3 regions of the Bacillus sp. OTU2372 genome follow, and region 3 is predicted to be linked to each of the others. Evidence: riboswitches for the same ligand, from Rfam matches in the RefSeq annotation. Region 3 holds a riboswitch; each other region holds the start of a gene.
What was found. Region 3 has a riboswitch for cobalamin ahead of AAHB15_RS23185 ((2Fe-2S) ferredoxin domain-containing protein). Riboswitches for the same ligand answer to the same signal wherever they lie in the genome.
Positions count from the first base shown of each region.

Region 1: linked by a shared signal. The riboswitch ahead of AAHB15_RS24855 (ribonucleoside-diphosphate reductase subunit alpha) and the one ahead of AAHB15_RS23185 ((2Fe-2S) ferredoxin domain-containing protein) in region 3 are both predicted to bind cobalamin.
Region 2: linked by a shared signal. The riboswitch ahead of AAHB15_RS10350 (DUF4430 domain-containing protein) and the one ahead of AAHB15_RS23185 ((2Fe-2S) ferredoxin domain-containing protein) in region 3 are both predicted to bind cobalamin.

Region 1 covers NZ_JASATK010000024.1:35,634-40,436, reverse strand. Annotated here, with positions in the region: gene metE (5-methyltetrahydropteroyltriglutamate--homocysteine S-methyltransferase) at 1-1,780, shown strand, start outside; cobalamin riboswitch at 1,867-2,047, shown strand; gene AAHB15_RS24855 (ribonucleoside-diphosphate reductase subunit alpha) at 2,397-4,673, shown strand; gene AAHB15_RS24850 (ribonucleotide-diphosphate reductase subunit beta) at 4,698-4,803, shown strand, end outside.
Region 2 covers NZ_JASATK010000004.1:187,590-192,392, forward strand. Annotated here, with positions in the region: gene AAHB15_RS10340 (energy-coupling factor transporter transmembrane component T) at 1-369, opposite strand, end outside; gene AAHB15_RS10345 (DUF4430 domain-containing protein) at 388-1,215, opposite strand; gene AAHB15_RS10350 (DUF4430 domain-containing protein) at 1,265-3,088, opposite strand; cobalamin riboswitch at 3,220-3,407, opposite strand; gene ribH (6,7-dimethyl-8-ribityllumazine synthase) at 3,538-4,008, opposite strand; partial or broken gene ribB (3,4-dihydroxy-2-butanone-4-phosphate synthase) at 4,035-4,661, opposite strand; gene ribE (riboflavin synthase) at 4,692-4,803, opposite strand, start outside.
Region 3 covers NZ_JASATK010000020.1:32,970-37,772, forward strand. Annotated here, with positions in the region: gene AAHB15_RS23170 (VCBS repeat-containing protein) at 1-724, shown strand, start outside; gene AAHB15_RS23175 (phosphatase PAP2 family protein) at 1,226-1,729, opposite strand; gene AAHB15_RS23180 (alpha/beta fold hydrolase) at 1,705-2,520, opposite strand; cobalamin riboswitch at 2,807-2,993, shown strand; cobalamin riboswitch at 3,171-3,354, shown strand; gene AAHB15_RS23185 ((2Fe-2S) ferredoxin domain-containing protein) at 3,482-3,865, shown strand; gene cobJ (precorrin-3B C(17)-methyltransferase) at 3,919-4,803, shown strand, end outside.

The sequences.
Region 1 (4,803 bases), on a different contig from region 3:
GTACACTAATTTAAAGACAGTCATTCATCAATTCATTCCATTATATGCTGAAATTTTGCGTGAGCTGCAAGCAGAGGGAGTTGATTGGGTACAAGTCGATGAACCTATTTTAACGACATCGCTCTCAAGGGAAGAGGTAGAACTATTTGCTGACGTCTACCAGCAATTGCATGAAGCTGCACCTAACGTAAACATCTTGCTGCAAACCTATTTTGATAGCATCGATTATTACGAAAAGATAATTTCACTACCTGTTCAGGGAATAGGGTTGGAATTTATCCATGATCGCGGTGAGAATTTGGCTTCCTTGAAGAAGTTTGGATTCCCGGAAGATAAGGTGCTTGCAGCGGGGATTCTCGATGGGCGTAATATCTGGCGCACCAATCTTGATGAGAAGTTATCATTACTCTCGGAGATCGCGGAGATCGTTCCAAAGGATCGCCTCATTGTACAGCCATCATCAAGCTTATTACATGTTCCTGTTACAGTGAAGAGTGAAGATACACTTGAAGAGGTGCTAAAAAATGCCCTTTCCTTTGCGGATGAAAAATTACATGAAGTGGTTGTTCTGACAAAAGGGCTTCGTCTAGGGAAAGATTCCATTCAAGAAGAAATCGTTTCAAGTACAAAAGCGATTAAGGCATTAAATGAATCAACTTTCCGAAACAATCAACAAGTACAAAACGACATTCAAAACTTGGCTTCGGTTCGTGCTGAACGTGAAGTACCATTTAACATTCGACAAGCCATCCAGGAAACCACATTCCAATTACCGCTTTTGCCGACAACAACCATTGGGAGCTTCCCGCAAACACAGGAGGTCCGGAAGCAGCGTCAACTGTGGCGTAAAGGTGAGTTAACCGATGCGGAATATGAGAAATATATCAATGCAGAAATTAAAAAATGGATTGAGATTCAAGAAAAGCTTGGGCTAGATGTGTTTGTTCATGGAGAATTTGAGCGAACCGATATGGTTGAATACTTTGGTGAAAAATTAGCCGGGTTTCAATTTACCAAATACGGATGGGTGCAGTCTTATGGATCCCGTTGTGTTAAGCCGCCGCTAATTTATGGAGACGTATCCTATCAAGACCCAATGACCGTTAAGGAAACTGTCTATGCTCAGTCGTTAACTGAAAAGCCTGTAAAAGGGATGTTGACAGGTCCAATTACAATTCTAAACTGGTCGTTTGTCCGCGATGATATTCCGCGCTTTGAGGTGGCAAATCAAATTGCCCTTGCACTTCGAAAAGAAGTAGAATTGCTAGAGGAAAATGGAATTAGCATGATTCAAGTGGATGAACCAGCTCTCCGTGAAGGGCTGCCATTAAAGCGTGAAAACTGGGACAGCTATTTGAATGCAGCGGTTTATGCCTTTAAACTTTCAACCACATCCGTGCGAAATGAGACCCAAATTCATACCCATATGTGTTATGCGAATTTTGAGGATATCATCGAAGCGATTAACGCTCTTGATGCGGATGTCATTTCAATTGAGACATCCAGAAGTCATGGTGAATTACTTTCCGCGTTTGAAGAGAATACCTATGATAAAGGTGTTGGTCTGGGAGTTTACGATATTCATAGTCCTCGAGTACCTGCACTTGAAGAAATAACGAAAAACATCGAGCGTGCGCTCCAAGTCCTTGAACCAAAGGTGTTCTGGATTAATCCTGACTGCGGCTTGAAAACCCGCGGGCTAGAGGAGACAGTTGCTGCATTGGAAGTAATGGTTGAGGCTGCGGAGCAAGTTAGAGAGAAACTAGTGGTGAAAAAATAAAATACTTGTAAAAGTGTAAGTAGTATACTATATTAGTTGATATACAATATTTAGTGTTTGTTTTTAAATATAGACACTAAATATAGATAATAACCAATGAAAATGGTGTCTATATATAGACTTAATAGGGAATCTGGTGTAAATCCAGTACTGTACCCGCAACTGTAATTGCTGACGAAATAATCGCATCCACTGTCTTTGGACGGGAAGGGATTAGAGTAGGGTGGAAGCATAAGTCAGGAGACCTGCCATTTTTATAGCGTGTTATCTTCTTCGGGAAATGGGAAGATAGAACGAGGGGTATTCTGACTAATACAGTGATGTTGCTGTTTTACTAGATCAATCCACGTTTTATTAAACCCATCTTCTCTGAAGATGGGTTTTTTACTGTTGTTAGAACAAGTAATAATGACTGAGCGGTTGGCCGAAAGGCGGTATTGGGGCACAAAGGAAGATAATTGTTACCGAGGGACGTATAAAAAGTTCTAATCGGTCACAAAAGCAGATAAATGTGCCCGTACACTAGTGAAAAGAGTACCAATGGTCATAAAAAAAGATAATTACGACCGAACTCTTCAATATCGGCGAGCGACGGTCACAAAAAAGGGGTAATCATATGAATGTTAAAAATCATCCTGAAATGGATACTGTTTTAGAAGCCATCAAAAGGGCAAATGAAAAATACAAACTAGATACAACACAGCTAGTCCAAAAGATAGCCGAACTAGAGGAATCTTCACGATACGAACAATCATTGCTTTATTCCTTAAATCAAATCTCCATGGAAGATCCCAACTGGACCTTTCTTGCGGCAAACCTATTTTTAAATGATTTATATCATAAAGCAGCCAAACATAGAGGATATGACCAAACAGAAAAATACGGTGATTTTTACAGACTACTTACCTATCTTTCGAAAATAGGAATCTACTCACAAGATCTATTAAATGATTATACCAAGGAAGAAATTGAAACCTTGGGAATGGAAATAGATCCAAACAAGGATGATTTGTTTAATTACATAGGATTATTTTTATTAGCAGACCGATACCTTGCAAAGGATTATGAAGGTAAAACTTACGAATTACCTCAAGAACGATTCATGATCATCGCCATGACTTTAATGAAAAACGAACCAAGGGATAAGAGGATCTCGTATGTAAAAGAAGCATACTGGGCATTAAGCAATTTGTATATGACAGTTGCCACCCCGACCCTCTCGAATGCCGGGAAAAGCTTTGGACAGCTTTCCTCCTGTTTTATTGATACGGTGGACGATTCGTTAGACGGAATTTATTTGAATAATTGGGATATTGCCCGTCTGAGTAAAGATGGCGGCGGTATTGGCATTTATCTTGGAAAAGTCCGTGCCTTAGGGTCCGATATCAAAAAATTCAAAGGTAATTCATCCGGGGTCGTCCCGTGGATCAGGCTGATCAATGATACGGCTGTGAGTGTGGATCAGCTAGGACAAAGACAAGGAGCCATCGCCGTTTACTTAGATGTTTTCCATAAAGACATGATGAGTGGCTTTTTGGATTTAAAAACAAACAATGGAGACGAGAGAAGAAAAGCACATGATATTTTCACGGGTGTTTCCATCCCTGATTTATTTATGAAGAAACTGGAAGAAGTCGATGAAAACGGCCGAAGCAATGGAGAATGGCATACCTTTTGTCCGCATCAAGTCAAACAAATTATGGGGTGGAAGGATGAAGATGGAACGCCACTTGGTTTAGAAGATTTTTATGACGAAGTGGATGACAAGTTCTTTACCGAAAAATACGAAGAAGCAGTAAGACATCCATTACTCCCAAGGAAAACGTATCGAGCAATGGATATTATGGCGCGAATTATGATTTCTCAATTAGAAACAGGGACGCCATATATGTTTTATCGAGATGAAGTCAACCGGCAAAATCCTAACAAACATATAGCAGGAATTGGACGTACGTCCATTTTTTGCAGCAATTTGTGTACGGAGATTGCTCAAAATATGTCTGCTACAACCATTGTCAAGGAATATAAGGATGAAGATGGAAATATCGTGATTGTTCGCAAACCTGGGGATTTTGTAGTTTGTAATTTATCTTCTATTAATCTGCCTAAATCAGTGGATGTTTTAGAACGGTTAATTCCCATTCAGGTAAGAATGTTAGATAACGTCATTGATCTTAATACCATTTCAGTAGGACAAGCAGAAGCGACCAATAAAAAATATCGTGCCATTGGTTTGGGTACATTTGGCTGGCACCATCTCCTTGCATTAGAGGGGATCTTCTGGGAATCAGATGAGTCCGTTTCATTTGCTGACCGACTTTATGAGGAGATTGCCTACTATACCATTCGTGCCTCAATGTTGTTAGCAAAGGAAAAAGGCTTTTATAGTAAGTTCGCTGGGTCGGAATGGCAAACGGGTCGTTATTTTGAGCGAAAAGGTTATAAAAGTGTACGTTGGAATCAGCTAAAAGAGGATGTTTCCAAATTCGGAGTAAGAAATGGGTGGATGATGGCCATTGCTCCTAATTCATCCACGGCAAAAATCGGCGGATCAACAGATGGAATTGATCCATTGTATGCAGTAGAATACGCGGAAGAAAAGAAGAATTTCAAATTTAAAGTCACCGCACCCGATTTAGATCATAACACTTATAACTATTATCGCCGGTCGAGACATGTCTTGGATCAGACATGGAGTATTCGACAAAATGCTGCCCGTCAGAGGCACATTGATCAATCGATTAGCTTTAATCTTTATGTTCGTCATGACATTAAAGCGAAGGAATTATTGAATCTTCATATGGAAGCCTGGAAGCAAGGTTTAAAAACAACCTATTATGTAAGAAGTACATCTCAATCAGAAATCCAAGAATGCGAAGCATGTCATAGTTAGTGAATAAAGGGAGGTATTTACAAAATGATTCATACACCATTAACCAAAATAAAACTATTAAACCCGGAATATCCTAATAAGTCAACCGGAATTATCAATGGCAAGTCTTCAGGTTTGTTGAATTGGAATG
Region 2 (4,803 bases), on a different contig from region 3:
TTTGTTTGGTGTCATGATGACGTTATAAGAAACAAACAAGGCAATAATCCCAATAATTGAGAGTGCGTTCATTCCACCATATACGACTGCTTCTTCTGTGACACGGTGTTGGTTTATTTCAAATAATAAATGGCGTCCCCTCTCATTGAATAGGGGATTCATCATTAACATAAGAAGGAAGGTAATGATCATGAAGAATGACCATCGCCGTAAACCATTCAAGCGATCATGAAGTATATTTATAAAAACAATAACTGCCATAGAGATGACCAAAAAGAAAGGATGTACCATTAGAATCATCAATGAAACAGCCCCTGCATAAAAAAGAAAGGTAACAAGCGGATGAAATCGGTCAAACCGGGTTTTCATCGCTTGTTCCCCCAACTATTATTCAGTATAGTAGCATTCAATACGATCACCAGCTTTAACTTTTATGACCCCGACACTCTTGGTAATATTAGCACCATTATACTTAAACATCCAGCCGCTTTTAGCACCATAATCAAATTCATAGATGTTGTCAATTCCTTCGATATAGGTGGATGCACCGCTTCCTGATGAATCTACTATGATTCCTTTCGCTTTGGCTGCTGATTTCACCACATCAAAAATAGTATACCCATCTTGTATGTTTACCTTAGAAGCTCCAAGAATGGTCCCGCGATCTTTTGGCCCTACTATAGAAAATGTCACCGCTGCGACTGGCTTAGGTGCGGTGGCTGCCGGCTTAGGAACCGGAGTTGGAGCTGGAGCTGAAGTTGTTGTGTCAGGTGTCGTGCTAGTCGTTTTACTCGTTGTCGTACTTGTCGTTTTGGTCGAAGTAGAACCTGTAGTTTTTGTCGATGTCGTGCCTGTTGTTTTGTTGGCTGCCGTTCCTGTACTTTTATTAGTTGTTGAAGGCGTACTTGTTTCTGTCTTACTTGTAGTAGAGGTACTTTGCTCGGCAGCTTGTGAACTTTGTCCGGTCTCTGTTTTCTCAGCCGCCGGTTGTGGCTGCTTTGTTTCTGTTGAAGCAGCTGTAGTATTCGTTTGAGCTGCGGAAGATTGTTGTTTTGTTTCTTGCTCTGAATTATTTTCTGTTTTAGCCGTTACCTCAGTTGTTTTTGTTTCTTTTTTTGTTTCTTTCTGATCGGCTTCATTTGAACCACATCCAGCTAAGCTTACAATAATGAATAAAATAGATAAAAGGGATGTAATCTTAAAAAGTATATTCATGTCCTTCCTCCAATCAATCCCCTCTTGGAAGCCAAGAGGGGATTAGTTTTTAAGCGTTATGTTTTCTTTGTCTCATATAAATGTAACTACCTGAAATTAAAAGCAAGAGTCCAAGAGCCAAAAGGTTATACATGTTTGTGGCTGTATTTGGAAGTGCATGCCCTGTCTGTGTATTTGTCTTTGTCTCCACTACAGCTGTTGCCGGTTGTGTTGTTTTAGTAGTGCTGACAACAGGTGTTTCTGTAGCAGGTGTTTCTGCAGCAGGAGTATCCGCTGTTAGAGTAAAATGATATAAAGAACCTTTACTTAAAGTAAACATCTGGTAGGCAACTAATGCTTGAATCCCTTGAGACGTAGTAAATGGATCACTCTCATCTCCGCCTTGCCAGTCAAAACCGCCATCTTTATTTTGGAAAGAAAGCAGATATTGAACAAGACCGCTATTGTCTTTTGAAAAATCTCCGCTGTTTGCATCGATTCCAAGAGCTGATAATGCGATCATCACTTGGGCTGCAGTTGAGCTATTATCGATTTTGGAAGCCTTGTACTGAGTAGATAGATACTCGACGGCTGCCTTAACCTTTTCCTTTACACCGACTTGATCCTTAAATGGCGCAAGTGCGGTTAAAATCATTGCTGTCGTATCAATATCACTTGTAGTGCTTTCGTCCCATGCCCAGCCGCCATCACTGTTTTGTCGTTCTGTCAAATAACTGATGAGTTTGGCTTTTGTCCATTGGGCCGTAGATGGTATTGTGAAATTGGCACTGTCTAGAGCTACTAGGGCATATGCAACCCCATTTAAACCTTGTTTTGTCACATTTCCATTATAAATTGCTTCTATTAAATTATAACCTTCTACATTTGTCGGATTGCCGCCTGCAGCTAAAATCCCTAAAGCATATCGTTCTGTATCTGTAATTCTTGAAAACTTTCCTTGTTTTTCTTTTACAATGGCTTTTACATCAGAAAGGTAGTTTTTAGGAATTTCTTTTCCTGCTTGTTTCAAGGCAATTACCTGCCATTCACCAACTTCGTTTTTTAGTACGTAAGCACTTGAAGTGTTCACAGCTGTTTGCAAATCTTGAGCTGTAACTGTTCCAGTAGTTGGTGTTGTTGGAGTTGACGGTGTTGTTGGTGTTGTCTCACCATTACCTCCATCTCCTGGTGCTGGTTCAAAGGATTCAAGTTGAAAACTTAACTGGTTACCATTTTGCAGCTGATAGCCCTCTGCACCAAGTGTTGCCATTTTCCCATCCACATAAAATGCCCAGTAGTTAGATCCTTCCGCTTTAATTCCTTTAAGAGAGGTAATCATCTTTCCATAGTTTGTTTCTTCAAACCCAACCTGATCAGAACCCAAGGCTGTTTGTAAAAGCTGAAAGGCATTTGGACTTCCGATTACTTCAATGGATGAAAGTTCAGCAACTGTATTCTTTTTATCATCAACAACTTTCAGTGAAACAGTGGATAGTGGTGGTTTCGTAAAATCGGTTAGTCGGTATGTTATTTTGTCACCATTTTGAAGGACATAAGAATCGGGTCCCATTTGTGCTGAGATTCCATTAATAAAGAACGCCCAAAATTGGTTTTCCCCCGCTTTTACTCCATTAATACCTGTGAGCATTGGCCCGTAACTGGTATCCGTATATTCGAGATTATCTTTACCAACCGCATCGATCAATGCTTCGGTAGCCGTTTCTTTCTCAGCCAATTGGAGTGTCTTTTCTGGAACTACCGGTGTGGAGTCTAGTCCAAGGACTGTAACAGTACCTTGTTTTGCCTCTGCTGCCAATACTGGTGTTTGCAAGCCGTATGTCAGTACCATCAAAACTAACAGCATAGACATCCAAAGATTCTTTCTATTTAGCATTCTACTTGCATTCCTTTCATTATAAAAATAGACATAAAAAAATCCCCCTATTAAGGAGGAGGAGTGTATGTACGTTAAGCGGAAACAAATAAAGACGTTCCTATTCTTAACACTCTCCTATCCGCGTAGACTTTTGGTGTTCAAAACAGGCAGGTTTCCTGGCTCATGGTCATTGCTTCCTATGCCTTCCCATCTTTCGACAGTGGCATCTATAGGTTACTCCCATATACAGTGGCGGGACCGCGTTGGCATTCAACCAACTTCCCTATTAAGCTTAGAGTCTAGTAAAGACTTAAGCACCTGTTTACCGTGCTATTTTTTTATGATATGACCATTATATAGATAATTGGTTTGGTTTGTATATACCTTATATGAAAAACAATGATAATTCAGAATAAAAACAGGCGTTAGATTTGCCTGTTTTTACTCTGTTGCTAAAGCTAAACATTTTATTGTTCGATATTTCGGATCAAGTTCGCCATTTCAATCGCAGACGTTGCTGAATCCCAGCCCTTATTACCTGCCTTTGTTCCAGCACGCTCAATCGCCTGCTCGATTGAATCTGTTGTAAGAACTCCGAAAATGACTGGAATTCCACTCGCTAATGCAGTGGCATTAATCCCTTTAGCCGCTTCGTTACATACATAATCAAAGTGTGGTGTTGCACCGCGGATAACTGTTCCTAGTGTAATTACAGCATCATATTTTTTACTGAATGCCATTTTTTGGGCAATTAGCGGCAGTTCAAACGCACCTGGGACCCAGGCAATATCCACGTCAGATTCGCTTACACCATGACGTTTTAAGGCATCTTTTGCACCGTCTAATAATTTACCTGTAATAAATTCATTAAATCTTCCTACAACAATCCCTACTTTTAACCCACTACCTACTAAATTACCTTCGAAAATATTCGACATGATGATTCCTCCAATATAATTTTTTAATCAGCCTTGGTTTTTAAAGGACTTTCTTTTTTGCTTATATACTCAATCAATGCTTTGATGGTAATCATTTTTATGTTCAAATGATCAGCTATTTCTCTAAGCTGTGGTACACGGGCCATGGTGCCATCTTCATTCATAATTTCACAAATAACCCCGGCCGGTTTAGCACCGCATAATTTCGCAAGATCTACTGCAGCTTCTGTGTGCCCGTTTCTCTGCAAAACGCCGCCTTTTTTCGCGATAAGCGGGAACATATGCCCCGGCCGTTTAAAATCTTCCGGTTTTGCTTCTGGATCCAGTAAACTTAATACAGTTGCAGACCGTTCATAAGCAGAGATTCCTGTCGTCGAAAACTTATGGTCAATACTTACTGTAAAAGCCGTCCCATGATAATCTGTGTTGTGAGCGACCATTGGCGTTAAGTCTAGTTTCTCAGCTAATTCTTCCACGATCGGAACACAAACTAGTCCTCTCCCATGAGTAACCATCAAGTTAATGACCTCAGGTGTTGTTTTTTCCGCTAAGGCGATAAAATCCCCTTCATTCTCCCTGTCTTCATCATCACAAGCTATAATAACCTTGCCAGCTTTTAAATCGGAAAGGGCTTCCTCAATTGAATCAAACATGTGATCACTCCTTTTTCATCATTTTAATGCTTAATAAAAGCCGTTTTCTTCTAAAAAACTTTGGCTGATTCCCGATTTTTTCTTTTGAGGCGTATCATTGCCAGTATTTTTTATAAAATGGCTGATATATTTGCCAATCATA
Region 3 (4,803 bases):
TGCTGATTCAAGACAGATAAATACTAATAGTCCATCCATCGTAACAGTAAAAAGGGGTGATATTGACGGAGATGGGATAAAGGATAATGTCTTTCTTACTGCCAATAAAACCCCTGATAGTCCATTTTGGAAAGATATCACTTTGGTAATCCAAAATGGGAGAACACATCATTATGAATACATCCATTTTATAAATAACTCTGGATACAATCCAACCCTGTTTCTGGGGAATTTTACAGGCAAAAAAGGCGATGATATTTTAGTGGTCATCGATACCGGAGGAAGTGCCGGCACAATTTATGCGTATATCTTTTCTAATATGAACGGTCAAATAAGGCAGATTTTTGATTCAGATGCATTCAATGATTCCTATAAGTACGATGTGACATATGAAAATCAATACAAAGCAAAGGTAATCAGTTATCATCTCAGAGAAAAGTATATTCTTGACCTTACTTATAAGGGGAAAGAATATTTATCGGAAATCTATAACCCCCAAGGAATTTTAAAGGCTCCTATTAATGGGTGGGTGAATCCTTTGTCTGGTTTATACCCGATTGATTTTAACAGGGACGATATCTATGAACTCGAAGCATATCAAAGGATAGCTGGCAGGTATAATGCGGACAGTCTGGGATATGTACAAACTGTATTCAAATGGAATGGCCATGATGAGTTTGGTCTTGACAGACAAACGGTGGCCACCTTTGGTGGGGAGATGTAACAATGGGATCTTTTAATAAAAGAAATGAACCAAAATTTTTTTACGTAACATAAGAGGCCTAATGGAATAATTGTTAATCCAAAATTAGCTAGGGTGGTATCGATGTAGTTGAAAACTTTGAAAGTTATATAGATTTACCTACTAAATAGGATGTAAATGAATTTCAGATAATGGGAAACTTTTGCCTAACTGTATGAGATCAACGAAAAGAGGAAACCTTATCCAGGGCAATTAAGGGAAAGGGTGCCTTTAGAAGATTTATGGACAAAATTATAGATTGTGGAATGGAAGACTAATGGTATTCATACCGAGACGAGTTTTTTAAACAAATTGCGATTGAATGGTGTCGGCAAAATAAAATAGACTTTATTGAATAGAAAAGACAGGAGGTGATTACTAATACAAAAGGCAATCAACTTTTTTTATTGAACTAAACCAGCTAATCGTTTGTCAACATTTTTCAATGAAAAATCATAATACCTCATAGTCAGTGCAATTTTCTTAAGTGCTTTCATTGCCATTTCCTTTGAGTAATTTATGAATAATCGCACTTGTAAAAGAGCCTAATACAGCACTTCCTGCAATGTCAGAAGGATAATGATGTCCTAGCCAAATTCGTGACAATCCCGTTAAAAAAGATAACCCCAACATAATAGATCCAAGGATGCGTTGATTAAACTGGACTATTGTTGAAACGGCGAAAGTTAGTAGAGTATGTTTACTTGGAAAGGACGAATCAAATTTAGAAGGGGTAAGTATACCTACTCTCCCTTTGAAAAATGGGCGGGGCTTAAAATAAAATAGCTTAATTATAAAATGCAAGAATAACGAAATCATGATAGACACTACTGCTTCAATAGTTACATTCCTTTTTTTAAAAAGCAAAATCAATAAAATAATAAAGAAAACAAATTTCATCTTTTTGGAAATAAGTATCATTAATTTATCTATTATTAAATGACGTCCGGAAAGCAAATTTATTAAATGAAATAGTTTAACATCCAATCGTATTCACCTCTGTTTTCTGGAAGGTTTTGGATAAATTGATAAATAACTTGATTCAATTTACTTGCTGCTTTTGTTGGGACTTGATGTTTAATGCCTTCAACAAAGGTTATTTCATTTTGAGGGAGTTTCGTATGTAGTTGTTGTGCATAATGATAAAATGTTTTATCTTTTCCACCATAAATGAGGGAAATTGGCATAGTAATGTTCTCTAGTTGATCGGAAATGTTATAGTTCAAAATGTAATCATAGTATTGCGAGATGTTTCTAACATCACCTTTTTTAGCTTCTAGAAACATCTTGTCGAACAACTCTTTTGTATTTGAATTGCTATTGGATACTGACCGAGCTAAAGTAGGCAATGCCCCAATCTTTGCCAGGTTTTTAGCAAGGCGTATTCTGTTTTTTAGACGCCAGTCACTTACCTCAGGCATTCCACTAATAATGATTCCACCTAGAGCACGCCCTTTTGATGTTGATAACAAAAATTCCAATAGGATGGATGCCCCTGCTGAATATCCACATAAAAAGGCCTGCTTAATTTCTAAATGGTCCATTAGTTTTTTTATATCCTCAACGATTAGTGGATAAGTAACAGGTTTTCTTGAAAAAGGACTCCTTCCATGTCCTCGTATATCAAAGGTGATAACCTGAAAATAACGAGATAGTTCTTCTAACTGGTATATGAAATTTATTGAAGTTAGAACGGGCGGATGAATAAATATGATTGGAATCCCTTTACCTTTAACAGTGTAGTAAAGGGTACTCTCATCAACTTCGAGGACTGGCATGATATCACCTCAAATTAATAATACCTTGATTTGCTTTCATTTATTATTTGGTTCATTTTGTTGAATCATACAAAAAAGGCGTTTGGTCTCCCTAGCTTTTTTAGAACTTTAAAATTGTGTCATCATTTTTAATAGGTATAATAATATTCTTATTAAAAAAAGCCAGACAAGATCGATCCTCGGAGGTAAACAACATGGATTATAAAATAAGGGAATTAAAAAAGCACTTGATATATTCTATTTGTTAGACTAGTATAATTATTATCTCTTAAAATTACATATGATTTTGTTAACAATTAGTTAAGATGCCTTAGGGCTTAATAGGGAATCTGGTGCAATACCAGAACTGTCCCCGCAACTGTGAGTGTGGACGAAATAGACAAACCACTGAGACGTATTTACGGACGATACGGGAAGGGTCTAAAGTAGGAAGATACACAAGTCAGGAGACCTGTCTTAGCTTTTAAAGTTTCGATTTCTTCGGGGGTTGAGAAGATGGAACGTCTGGACAAAAAGGATTGTTTATTAACTTTCTTTGTGCTGACGTTTTATCCGTTCAACTAATGTTGAACGGATTTTTTCGTTTTGATGATTCTAAATCATTTTTAATTCTCATAGTTTAGCTTTAGAAGAAACAAGCCTTTTTAACAATTGAATACATTAGGATAGGTGCGCATTAAAAATATGTGCATAATTTGGGAAGTACGGTTTAAATCCGTCACGGTACCCGCCACTGTATGGGGAGTTCATTGCAAATGTCACTGAAGGAATTCGGGAAGACGCAATGGAATGATGAACCTAAGTCAGGAGACCTGCCTATACCTAAAAAGCTTCAATCAACCTACGGGAACATAGGTAGAAGTGCTGAACATATATCGCTATTTTTTGTGTGTATATATTCTGCACCCCTATGTCCATAGGGGTGCTTTTTTTACGTAAAAAACGAAAAGGAGAGTGTGACATGACTACTTGGAATTTACAAGGGACGAAACACCATGTTTTCATTTGCAACGGCAGCAGCTGTATGAGAAAGGGTGGGGAGGAAGCGACACAAGCGATTCGGAACGAAATCACCAATTTAAACTTAGATTCACTCATACATACAACAAGAACAAGATGCAATGGGAGATGTAAGGATGCACCCGTTGCCATCGTCTATCCGTCAGGGACTTGGTATAAAAACGTAACCCCGGAAGTGGGAACTACAATTGTAAAGCGTCATCTGGCGGAAGGTCATTGCCTTCAGGAGCATGCGATCTATCAATATTCCGAAGCAGGATTCATACAGCCAGAAGGCTCGGAATGCATCGAAGGAGTACAAAAAGCGGTTAAAGAAAAGATGTAACAGCGGATAGTAGCTGGATTCAAGTTTGAAATTTTGGAAGGTGGCGTAATAGTGTGAAAGGAAAATTATTGGTGATTGGTTTTGGCCCTGGTGATGAAAAACATATTACCGGACGGGCAAAAGAAGCCATCCAAGAAAGTGATATCATCATCGGCTACAAAACCTATGTTGATTTAATCAAGGGATTAATAACTGGAAAGCAAATCATCAGCACAGGAATGACAGAAGAAGTAAGCCGTGCCCAGGAGGCTGTGAAACAGGCTGAGCTCGGTTACACGGTAGCGGTCATTTCGAGCGGTGATGCCGGTGTATATGGAATGGCAGGACTGGTTTACGAAGTGCTAATCGAAAAAGGCTGGAAAAAAGACTCAGGTGTAGAAGTGGAGGTGGTCCCTGGCATTTCCGCCATCAACTCCTGTGCTGCTTTATTAGGCGCGCCGGTCATGCATGATGCATGTACGATCAGCTTAAGTGACCATTTGACACCTTGGAGCTTGATCGAAAAACGAATCGAAGCGGCCGCTCAAGCTGATTTTGTGATTGCCTTATACAATCCAAAAAGCGGGAGAAGGACAAGGCAGATTATGGAAGCACAAAAAATTCTACTTAAATATCGCTCGCCAGACACCCCTGTAGGATTGGTAAAGAGTGCTTTCCGTGATAGTCAAAAAATCGTCTTAACCAATTTACAAGAGATGCTCGAACATGAAATTGGCATGTTAACCACCGTTTTAATTGGCAACTCATCCACTTTTTTTTACGACGGCTTGATCATCACTCCGCGCGGTTATCAGCGGAAGTATACATTAAATCAGGCAATTCAGCCGTTGAAACCGCATCAGCGTCTGCAAAAGGCAGCCGAACCATGGGCACTGGAGCAAACGGAAGATGTAACGCAGGTAAACAAGAAACAAGTCACCCCAACCTCAGTGAATGTG